Regions from separate parts of the Shewanella sp. NKUCC05_KAH genome, predicted to be linked through region 3. Evidence: predicted binding sites of a transcription regulator. Region 3 holds the regulator's gene; each other region holds the start of a gene.

Evidence for each region. The regulator sigma-54, encoded in region 3, starts transcription at its own class of promoters, with help from an activator protein. The targets are predictions, from matches to a motif close to GTTGGCACGNNNNTNGNNT.
Region 1: a site for sigma-54 is predicted at 1,439-1,457, ahead of KO533_RS07910 (BON domain-containing protein). Genes of this name have one in related genera too.
Region 2: a site for sigma-54 is predicted at 1,730-1,748, ahead of KO533_RS07805 (DUF3192 domain-containing protein). Genes of this name have one in related genera too.

What each region holds. Positions count from the first base shown of each region.
Region 1 covers NZ_JAHKQZ010000006.1:126,289-129,482, forward strand. Annotated here, with positions in the region: gene KO533_RS07900 (sigma-54 dependent transcriptional regulator) at 1-514, opposite strand, end outside; gene KO533_RS07905 (glutamyl-tRNA reductase) at 761-1,216, shown strand; gene KO533_RS07910 (BON domain-containing protein) at 1,493-2,047, shown strand; gene KO533_RS07915 (DUF3224 domain-containing protein) at 2,333-2,737, opposite strand; gene KO533_RS07920 (hypothetical protein) at 2,867-3,194, opposite strand, start outside.
Region 2 covers NZ_JAHKQZ010000006.1:91,555-94,748, forward strand. Annotated here, with positions in the region: gene KO533_RS07790 (DUF962 domain-containing protein) at 1-238, opposite strand, end outside; gene KO533_RS07795 (GNAT family N-acetyltransferase) at 222-869, opposite strand; gene KO533_RS07800 (DUF2789 domain-containing protein) at 1,020-1,253, shown strand; gene KO533_RS07805 (DUF3192 domain-containing protein) at 1,265-1,672, opposite strand; gene KO533_RS07810 (hypothetical protein) at 1,837-2,220, shown strand; gene KO533_RS07815 (Zn-ribbon-containing protein) at 2,220-2,993, shown strand; gene syd (SecY-interacting protein) at 3,090-3,194, opposite strand, start outside.
Region 3 covers NZ_JAHKQZ010000030.1:12,107-15,300, forward strand. Annotated here, with positions in the region: gene rapZ (RNase adapter RapZ) at 1-609, opposite strand, end outside; gene ptsN (PTS IIA-like nitrogen regulatory protein PtsN) at 606-1,049, opposite strand; gene hpf (ribosome hibernation promoting factor) at 1,052-1,339, opposite strand; gene KO533_RS20845 (RNA polymerase factor sigma-54) at 1,368-2,846, opposite strand; gene lptB (LPS export ABC transporter ATP-binding protein) at 2,954-3,194, opposite strand, start outside.

The DNA.
Region 1 (3,194 bases), on a different contig from region 3:
CACTTTCCCCAATAATCAGCACATTACTGCCTGTCGCAGAGACGCGACGAATTGTACGATATAGCTTGTGCATAGGAGCTGATGAACCAACAAGCAAACCGTATTGGTCTAGCTCGCTAGCAAAAGGATGCAGTCGATTAGGCGATGATGCTAAATACTGTGCAAAATCAGCAAAAATTTCGCTGATTAGCGGCATATCGTAAGGTTTGCGAAAGTGGTAACCCGCAAAATGAGACATTAACTGATCAAGATTGGGGTTTGGCTGACCGTCGGAGAGAAAAATAAACTCAATATTTGACATGGCCGCATTATCTAGCAGCACAAGGTAATCTTCACGACTAAGACTGGATAACTCAATAATGGCAACATCGACGTGATTTGCCCCTAGCTGCTCTATCCAAGGCAAGTCATCAACACTGCGTAGCTTATTAAAGTCTGCAGCGCCAGCAAGTTCGATGATTGCTTGCTCGGCGCCAACATCCTGCAAGTGATAAAAAAGTGTCAGTCGAGCCATGCGTATCTACTCCCTGTATGAAAAACTACTGTATGTCAGCCATGAAATTTTAACAACAGCAACGGTAATAGTTGCCGATGTTCTAAGATGATATCTCGATGAACTGAGAATATCAGTCTAAAAATCAGCCTGTTAAAATATCATTAAAAACGAGAACAGAATATGCATGGTAGCTGAACGAAACAAAATCAGTTTACCCAAGCAGTTAAACAATCTATGTCGAACACTGGCATTAGGAGGCCCATAATGAAGTCTAATGTTGTGCAACATCAGACTGATATCCGCGCCGATATCATGTTGATCGATGAAATCATCAAGCTGAATCAGGAAGGACTCACATTTTACAACCAAGCGAGGAGGTATGTCGAAGACTATAATCTTAAGCGTGTTTTTTCCGCCAAAGCTAACATCCACCAACGAATGTTAACTCGGTTTGAACAGCTGAGAAGTTTGGCTGACGAGCCAATTAATGGCCTAAGTCACACCGTGCCCGTCACTTATACTCAAGCAACAGAATTGTTGCAACAGTGCCAAATTTCGCAGGCTATGACCGCCCTTGTCGACATAGAACAGCAAGTGCTAATCCAAATAAAACAAGCAGTAAGGCAAGCGCATCAGCCACAACTTGCAAACCAACTTGCAGAAGGCGCCGCTTGGCTGCAAATGAGTTACGACGGTACGGGATCGCTCAATCACCATTAATTCCCTGTCGCTAAGTGAGCCATATTTAACCGACTCCCCTCCACTTTTAATACAGACATAATACCGCACTGATGAGTGCGGTTTTTTATGCTCGAATGATGGCTCAGCATGCCAGAAAAAATTACATTTTGTCGGTAAAAAAGACCGACCTAAAGGAAAATGCCAAGGTATAAAAACGCCAGATAAAACAATTTAAACGTTAAAAATCATTACCTTAAAAACATTGGCACGATTGGCGCATTATCTAGCTTCGAGAAAACAACGGAGGATATGATTATGAAAACTACAACAGCATCAGTACTAGTGGCTTTACTTGTCGGTTCAATCAGTTTAAATGTGGCTGCCGCCCAAGATTGGAAAGGCGGAACCAAGGATGCGTGGATCGATGGTAAAGCAGAAACCACTTTACTGCTCAACACGAATCTCAATTCCTTCGACATCATTACAGATGTCAAAGATGGTAAAGTGACGTTAACAGGTAAAGTGGAAAGCAGTGTGGATAAAGCCCTCGCCACAGAGCTCATCAAGAGCTTAGATGGGGTGAAAGATGTCGATAACCAACTCACTGTGATGAATGAAAAAGAAGGCACCAGTGAAGTTGTTGCCACCTTAACTGACTCTAAAGTTGCAACAGTCATCAAAACGCGTTTACTGTTTTCAACTGACGTATCCGGCACCCAAATTAATGTGGATGTTGCCAATGGCATAGTGACATTGAAAGGTGAAGTTGCCAGCGATGCCGAACGTCAACTAGCACTGAAAATTGCCGAAAATACCGACGATGTGAAAAAGGTCGTTGATAAAATTAAAGTTGTTAAAAAAGTGTCTTAACTCTCGTGACAACGGCATTTTTTAAATTAAACGTATTTTAAGTAACAGCACGCCGATCTAGACTCAAGGTTCGATAGTGCTTTATGAAAAAAGAATCAAAAAAACCAGCCTCAGCTGGTTTTTTTATGCCCATTTTCAGACCCAATCGAAAAGACCTACTCGCTTAAATTAAAAAGGGTGAATTCAGATGACTCGAATGATCATAAAGGAGAAGAGTTACAGAAAACTGAGCTAAAACACAGGCGTTATTCAAGCTTCAAAGCCAAACTAAGCTTCAAAGTCAAACTAAGCTTCAAAGCCAAACTGGAATGCATAAAAATGTTGGCCATTCTCAATATTGATGGTCATAGTGCCAGTTAACCCCTGCAACTCCCCCGCCCCAGAATGGGGTACCACTTCTAAGATCAGACGATTTTGTCCATCGGTCATAATTCCAAAATGTTGTAATACAAAACTGCCCTGCTTACCACACAAGTTACCAACCACTTGTTCAATGGCCACATAGCCAGCTGAGCCCTTGACTGACGTCATAGCACTGAGCATTTCCCCTTTGCTGCGCCCCTCAAGCTCACCATAAAAGGTTTTATCTAAGCCCATACGTCCTAACGTCACACCACCAATGCCAGTAGCATAGGGGCTATCAGGAGTGAGCTTAACATCAAATTTCCCAGTGATTTTGCTAACTTGCATGACACTCTCCTTGTCGAAATCTTATGCTGACCTATTACCTGCTAACGCTTGCTATTGAAGCAAACATCACCCACTTACCGAAAAACAACTTAGCATAAGCCTGCGTAGATCCATAATGGCATTTACACGCTACTTATGTATGCTGGTCTCACTCACTACCATCTCTATGGTTTTGACTATTTCAGGGCTTTCAGACATAGGTTGGTCAGACGCTCTATCGCGATAAGTCACAGCAATTTTGAATGGGGCTTCAAAAGGATAAACAGGTTCAATACTATCCACTTCGATTCGATCGCCAAGCATGACACTGCCTAAGTGTTTCAAGCTATTGTGTTTAAAATCCAGATTAAACAATCCAAGATACCAAAATACGCCTGAACCTTGAGTCGTCACAATAAAGGGCGCCACAAAGGGCATAGTTTGCATTTTAGGATCATCTTGAATCGGTGCGTCACTT
Region 2 (3,194 bases), on a different contig from region 3:
GATACTGAAATGTCGCGGGTCGATTCTTCTCAAATACGAAGTGTCCCACCCACGCAAAACCATAACCAACAATAGGAATGAACCAACATAGCCACCAGGCTTGTGAAACCAAGGCAATGCCAATCAGCAGCAGAACTAAACAACTGCCAACAAAGTGTAATTGCCGACAAATCGGGTGCTGGTGTTGGGATAAATAGAAAGGATAAAAATCGGCGAAACGTTTATAAGAGTGAGTCATCTTGTTGAACCGAATAGAATAAAAGTTGGCCATGAATACTGCCAATACTCAGCTCGCCTATGGATACAAAGTCATGCTGAGTAAACAGTTGCAAGTGGTTCTCCTGAGCGATAAACACACCAATGCCATCCAAATCAGGCTGCTCATCACACCAACTCACCACAGCTTGTACTAACTTATGTCCAAGTCCTTTGTGCTGTTCATTTGGTGCAAGAGCAATAAACTGCAAAATACCGCAGTGCTTACTGGGTAAAAGTTCAATAATACTGGACTCTTTGTTCATTAGTGCTTGAGTCGATTGCCAACCTGTACCTAACAACATCTTTAAGCGCCAATGCCAATAACGCCCTTCCCCTAAAGGCACTTCTTGAGTAACTACACAGGCTAACCCAAAGAGTCTTTCATGGTCGAATAAACCAATGAGGGCTTGTTTTTGTTGCCATAACGTATTGAGTTCTTCCCTGATTGCGGCGCGCAATTTTTGCTCATAAGCGGCTTTGTCTGAGGTAAAGAGTGAATCGACAAAAAAAGGATCATCATGGTAAGCGTTATAGAGAATAGAAGCGGCAATGCGTAAGTCTTCCGCGGTCAAATAGACTGCGCGGCAGTCCTCCAGAATTTCATTGTCCATCGTTAGCATTCCTTGACTTAGCTCACACTTTTTTATGCGTAACTGTTAATCTACCAAGGAAACTAAAAAGTGCAAATTTTAATCATAGATTGCATTTTTCAATCAGGCGCTTACTCTAAACGAAGGCACTATACTGAAAAGGAAATAATGATGGATACAACTCCAGTAGACTTAAGCCACTTGTTTGAGCAACTCGGTTTAGACAGTAGCGACGAGGCCATAGCGCAGTTTATTGCAACCCATGATATCGACCATCACATCCATTTAAGCCAAGCGCCCTTTTGGACCCCTGCCCAAAAGAGCTTTATCATTGAAGGTTTAGAAGCCGATGCCCTCTGGACTGAGCCCATTGAGCAATTAGACACTCAGCTACGTAAACGATAAGACTCGTTGGTTCAGATTTTACCGTAAGCCGTTTCACCCCAACCCACTAAGGCATTGTTGCTCAGCACGATAGGCGTGCATTCATCCTTAGTGGTTTTTCCATCGCCATTATTACGCTGGGTACGATAAAACAACACTAAGACTTCTTTATTGGCTTCACCTTGTTGAGCACTTTGTTGAATATAGGCTTCACTAAAATCAGCGGTGCCCATTAAGATCATCACTTGGTCTTTGGGCATCCCTAAGCTCAGTTTGGTTAAGTTAGTGCGATTTTTATCCTGCACTTTCTCCCATGATTCGCTGCTATCCCAACCCGATTCTCCATCACCGACATTGACCACGCAGCCGCTAAGACCTAAGCTTGCGAGCCCTAAAAAAGTGATGGCGATAAGTTTGTTATTCAATTTATGGTTCATCATGTGACATCCTGTGTAATTATTATTGAAGCTTAATAAATGGTATTTCGGCTGGACAATAAGCAAAATAAATGCCACAAGACAACACACTGTTTTTAAATGAAAAACTTAATTATTATTTTAAAATTGGTTTAAACAATTCAACAAAGTAAGGAATTTTGCTAATTATGAGTCCCCTTGACCAAGTATTAGCGGCCGCACGTTCGCTCGAAGCCTGCGGTAAAGTACCGAGCCTTGCCTTAATTAAAACCCGTTTAGGTAGTAGCCTACCTTTACCTATATTGATCCAAGGCTTACAGCAATTTAAATCTATGCCTAAGGCAGATCGCGAGCGTTTAGCTGAGTTGCAAACTATCAGCCCTACAACTGACGTTCCCGCAACTAACGATACCTTAACCCTTGCAGTGCTCGCCGAGCGCCTGCAGATGCAACAGGCGTATTTTGAACGTCATGCTGAGCAGCAAAAAACAGAAATAATGCAATTAAAAAACGAACTGCTTGAACTTAAACAACGCATCAACTTATTAGAAATCCAAGGAAAAACAGCTTAATGTTTGTCACTGAACTGCGCTTCGAATGCTTCGCCGACACCACGATATCTGCCGCCGAGAAGGCCATTAATCAGCTCCTTGAAGCCTATCGAGCTAATGGCCAAATCATAGGACGAGAATTTGCGGTCGCCTTTAATGACGGTGAGTTTAGAGTGCGTTTATTGATGCCAGAGAAAAGCAGTTTAGCGCACAAATATCACAGCCCTTGGGTCAAAAAAGCCTTAGTAGAATTAACCGACGCTAAACTACTCGCGCCGCGGGAAAAGTTTATTGGTCAGGATATCAATTCTGAAGTAAGTAATACCGAAACACCCAGCTGGCAACTGCTATACACCAGTTTTGTGCATATGTGCTCGCCCCTACGCAGCGGCGACAATTTATTGCCCATTCCCCTGTACCGTATACCCGCAACCTTTAATGGCGATCATAAACGTATTATCCGTTGGCAGAGCGAATGGCAAGCCTGCGACGAGCTGCAAATGGCAGCGGCCACCAAGGCAGAATTTGCCGCGCTAGAGGAATTATCGAGTTCTGACAGTGATTTATTTCGCAGAGGTTGGGATTTGCGCGGTCGTATCGAATATCTCACTCAGATCCCGACCTATTACTACTTATATCGCGTTGGCGGCCAAGATTTAGCCACAGAAAAAACGCGACCTTGCCCACGTTGTGGCAGTCATGATTGGAAACTCGATGAACCTTTATTGGATATGTTTCATTTTCGCTGCGAGCCTTGCCGCATAGTGTCGAATCTGTCTTGGGATCATCAATAATATCTGTTTACCCCTTGCAGAACTCAACCTAAGATAAGCCACGCTTAGGTTGAGAGTTAACACTTAGGTTGAGAATAAAAATGTCGATCACAGAAGTTAACGTTTACCGAAAAGGTTTTGCCACATACGTTTAAAACTGGCGAAAATACCAGGATGTTCTAATGCGGGCATAGGTAGTTCTTCATGTTTAACGGGTGGTGC
Region 3 (3,194 bases):
TTCATCTAAACCAGTCAATGGCCGCAGCGCCAGCTCCCAGTGGGGATTAGGTAGAAAGCGTACATCGAACATAAAGTCGGCTTCGGTGGGCATTCCGTGCTTAAAGCCAAAGGACTCGAAGTTGATCACGAGTTCTTTATCGACACTACCAAGGAGAATTTGTCGGACTTGGTCGCTTAAATCATAGATATTCAAATTCGACGTATCTATGTAGTGATCGACCAGTTTTGACATAGGCTCGAGCAGTTTCCCCTCCAGCTTTATCGCTTCTTGCAAAGAGACTCGGCTCTTCGACAAAGGATGCAAACGGCGGGTTTCGCTGTAACGCTTGAGCAGAATTTTATCGCTGGAGTTAAGGAAGAAGCTCGTTAACTCAGTATCTGGAGGTAGGCTAGCGAGTTGTTTTACTAAGACCTTATCCTGCTCAGGCATGTTACGCACGTCGACACTGATGGCGACGAGATCGTTACTGCCTTTGAGTTGCTCAAGCAAACTGCCAATCAATGGCAAGGGAAGGTTATCGACACAATAATAGCCGAGATCTTCGAGTACCCTAAGGGCGACAGATTTGCCTGAGCCTGAGCGGCCCGACACTATGACCAGTTTCATCCAGTGATTACCTGATAGAGTTCCGTTTCATCATGCGTCTTGCGTAATTGCTTTAATATTTGCTTGTCGCTCAGCTTTTCGGCCATGCAAGACAAGGTACTTAAGTGCTGCTGACATTGGTCTGCAGGCACCAGTAGTGCAAATAAAATATCAACAGGTTGCTTATCGATAGCATCAAATGCTATCGGCTCTTCACACTTAATGAGTATGGCAATGGGCTGATCTATATCGGCTAGTCGACCATGTGGAATGGCGATGCCGTTACCTATACCTGTGCTCCCCATCTTTTCGCGCGCCACTAGGCTTTCGAATATCTCTTGAGATGAGAGGGTCGGGTACTGGGCAGCGACTAAGTCGCTGATGAGTTCCAGTACCTTTTTCTTGCTGCCCGGAGTGGCGCAGGTAGTGCACTCCGGCCGCAGTATGGTACAAAGTTCCATTATTAGTGTTTTGTTAACTTCTCTTTGTGTTTAATAACCTGACGGTCAAGCTTGTCAATCAGGGCGTCTATAGCGGCATACATGTCAGCATGCTCTGAAGTAGCAAAAACTTCACCACCTATGAGGTTTATTCTCGCTTCGGCAATCTGTTGCATTTTCTCAACATTGAGCACAACGTGCACATTATTGATCTGTTCGAAATGGCGTTCAAGTTTTGAAAACTTTTCTTCTACATATGCACGTAACGATTCGGTAATTTCGATATGGTGCCCACTTAGGTTTATTTGCATAGAAACGTCCTCCGATATCCACTGTAGGTTATAAACTTTTACGCTGATTAGAAGGTGGAATAAGCATAGCCTCTCGGTACTTCGCAATGGTTCTGCGGGCTACGTTGATCCCTTGTTCTGCCAGAAGTTGAGCCATCTTACTATCGCTTAATGGTTTTTTCTGGTTTTCCGCTGCCACCAGTTTCTTTATAAAGGCTCTGATTGCTGTGGATGAGCACTCACCACCATCGTCAGTCCCGACGTGGCTAGAGAAGAAGTATTTTAGTTCAAAAAGTCCCTTAGGGGTATGCATGTATTTTTGAGTTGTGACCCGTGAGATGGTGGACTCATGCATTTCTACCGCTTCAGCAATATCGTTAAGCACCATAGGCTTCATGGCTTCTTCACCATACTCAAAGAAACCTTGCTGATATTGCACTATGCAATTAGCAACTTTAAGCAAAGTGTCGTTACGGCTTTCTAGACTCTTAATAAACCATTTAGCCTCTTGCAGATGGCCGCGAATAAATTGGCTATCGGCTTGGTTTTTTGTGCTGCGTGCCATAGAAGCATAATGTTGATTTACATTGATTTTGGGCATGCAGTCAGGATTAAGCTCAACGACCCAGCGGCCATTTTTCTTCGACACAGACACATCTGGGATAACGTATTCGTCATTATTGGGCGTGATCAACAAACCTGGGCGAGGATTGAGGGTTTGGATGAGTGCTATACCATCCCTTAATTCATCTTCTTTTAATTTAGTCTTACGCATCAACAACCTAAAATCACGGGCGGCGATCAGATCTAAATGATCTTTGATCAGCATACGGGCGTTTTCTAGGTTGGGAGTATCAGCGGCGAAATGCGACAGTTGGATCAGCAGGCATTCACTTAAATCGCGGGCGGCAACGCCTATGGGATCAAAATGCTGAATGCGCTTGAGTACGGCTTCGACTTCGTCAAGCTCAACTTCAGGATTGCCCATGGCTTCGAGAATTTCTTCAGTGCTTTGGGTGAGATAGCCCTGATCGTCGATTGCATCAATAATGGCGGTGGCAATGGCTAAATCGGTTTCAGAAAACGGCGTGAGGTTTTTTTGCCATTCTAAGTGTTCGTACAAACCTTCACTGGTCTCGCCTTGGAAGGGCATATCGTCTTCACGACTGCCGCCGGGGCCTGAGTTTGGGGAGGCGGTAAACACTTCATCCCATGTGGTGTCCATGGGGAGCTCATCGGGCATGGATTCTTTGGTTAGCGACTCTGCCGTGTCTATGGTGGAGCTGTCTTTTTCTGGTGGCAGAGTGCTAGATTCACTGAAATCCGTATCGGATAGCGTTTGGTTTACAGGGGTTTTAGTGGCGTCGAATTGATCCTCTTCCAGCTCGAGAAGGGGATTAGAATCTAATGCTTGCTGGATCTCTTGCTGCAGTTCTAATGACGACAGTTGCAACAGACGTATAGCCTGTTGTAGTTGTGGCGTCATGGTTAACTGTTGACCCAGTTTGAGCTGGAGTGACGCTTTCATGTTACCGCTGATCCCTACGTTATTATTGTTGGATGAGGTCGCTTATTATTATCTTGAGTGAAGCCCAATGGCGGTATAAATTGCCTCCATTGGCTTCGCTCGATTAACTATAGCCTGAATTGTTCACCTAAGTACACAGCCCTAACTTGCTGATTGTCTAAGATCTCTGCTGGAGTTCCTTCGGCAATCAGGTTTCCGTGACTCACAATATAAGCATGTTCACATACATCTAATGTCTCGCGGACATTATGGTCTGTGATCAGTACGCCAAGGCCGCGACTTTTGAGTTGTTCGATAATCTTCTTGATGTCGATAACCGAAATAGGATCGACGCCTGCAAACGGTTCA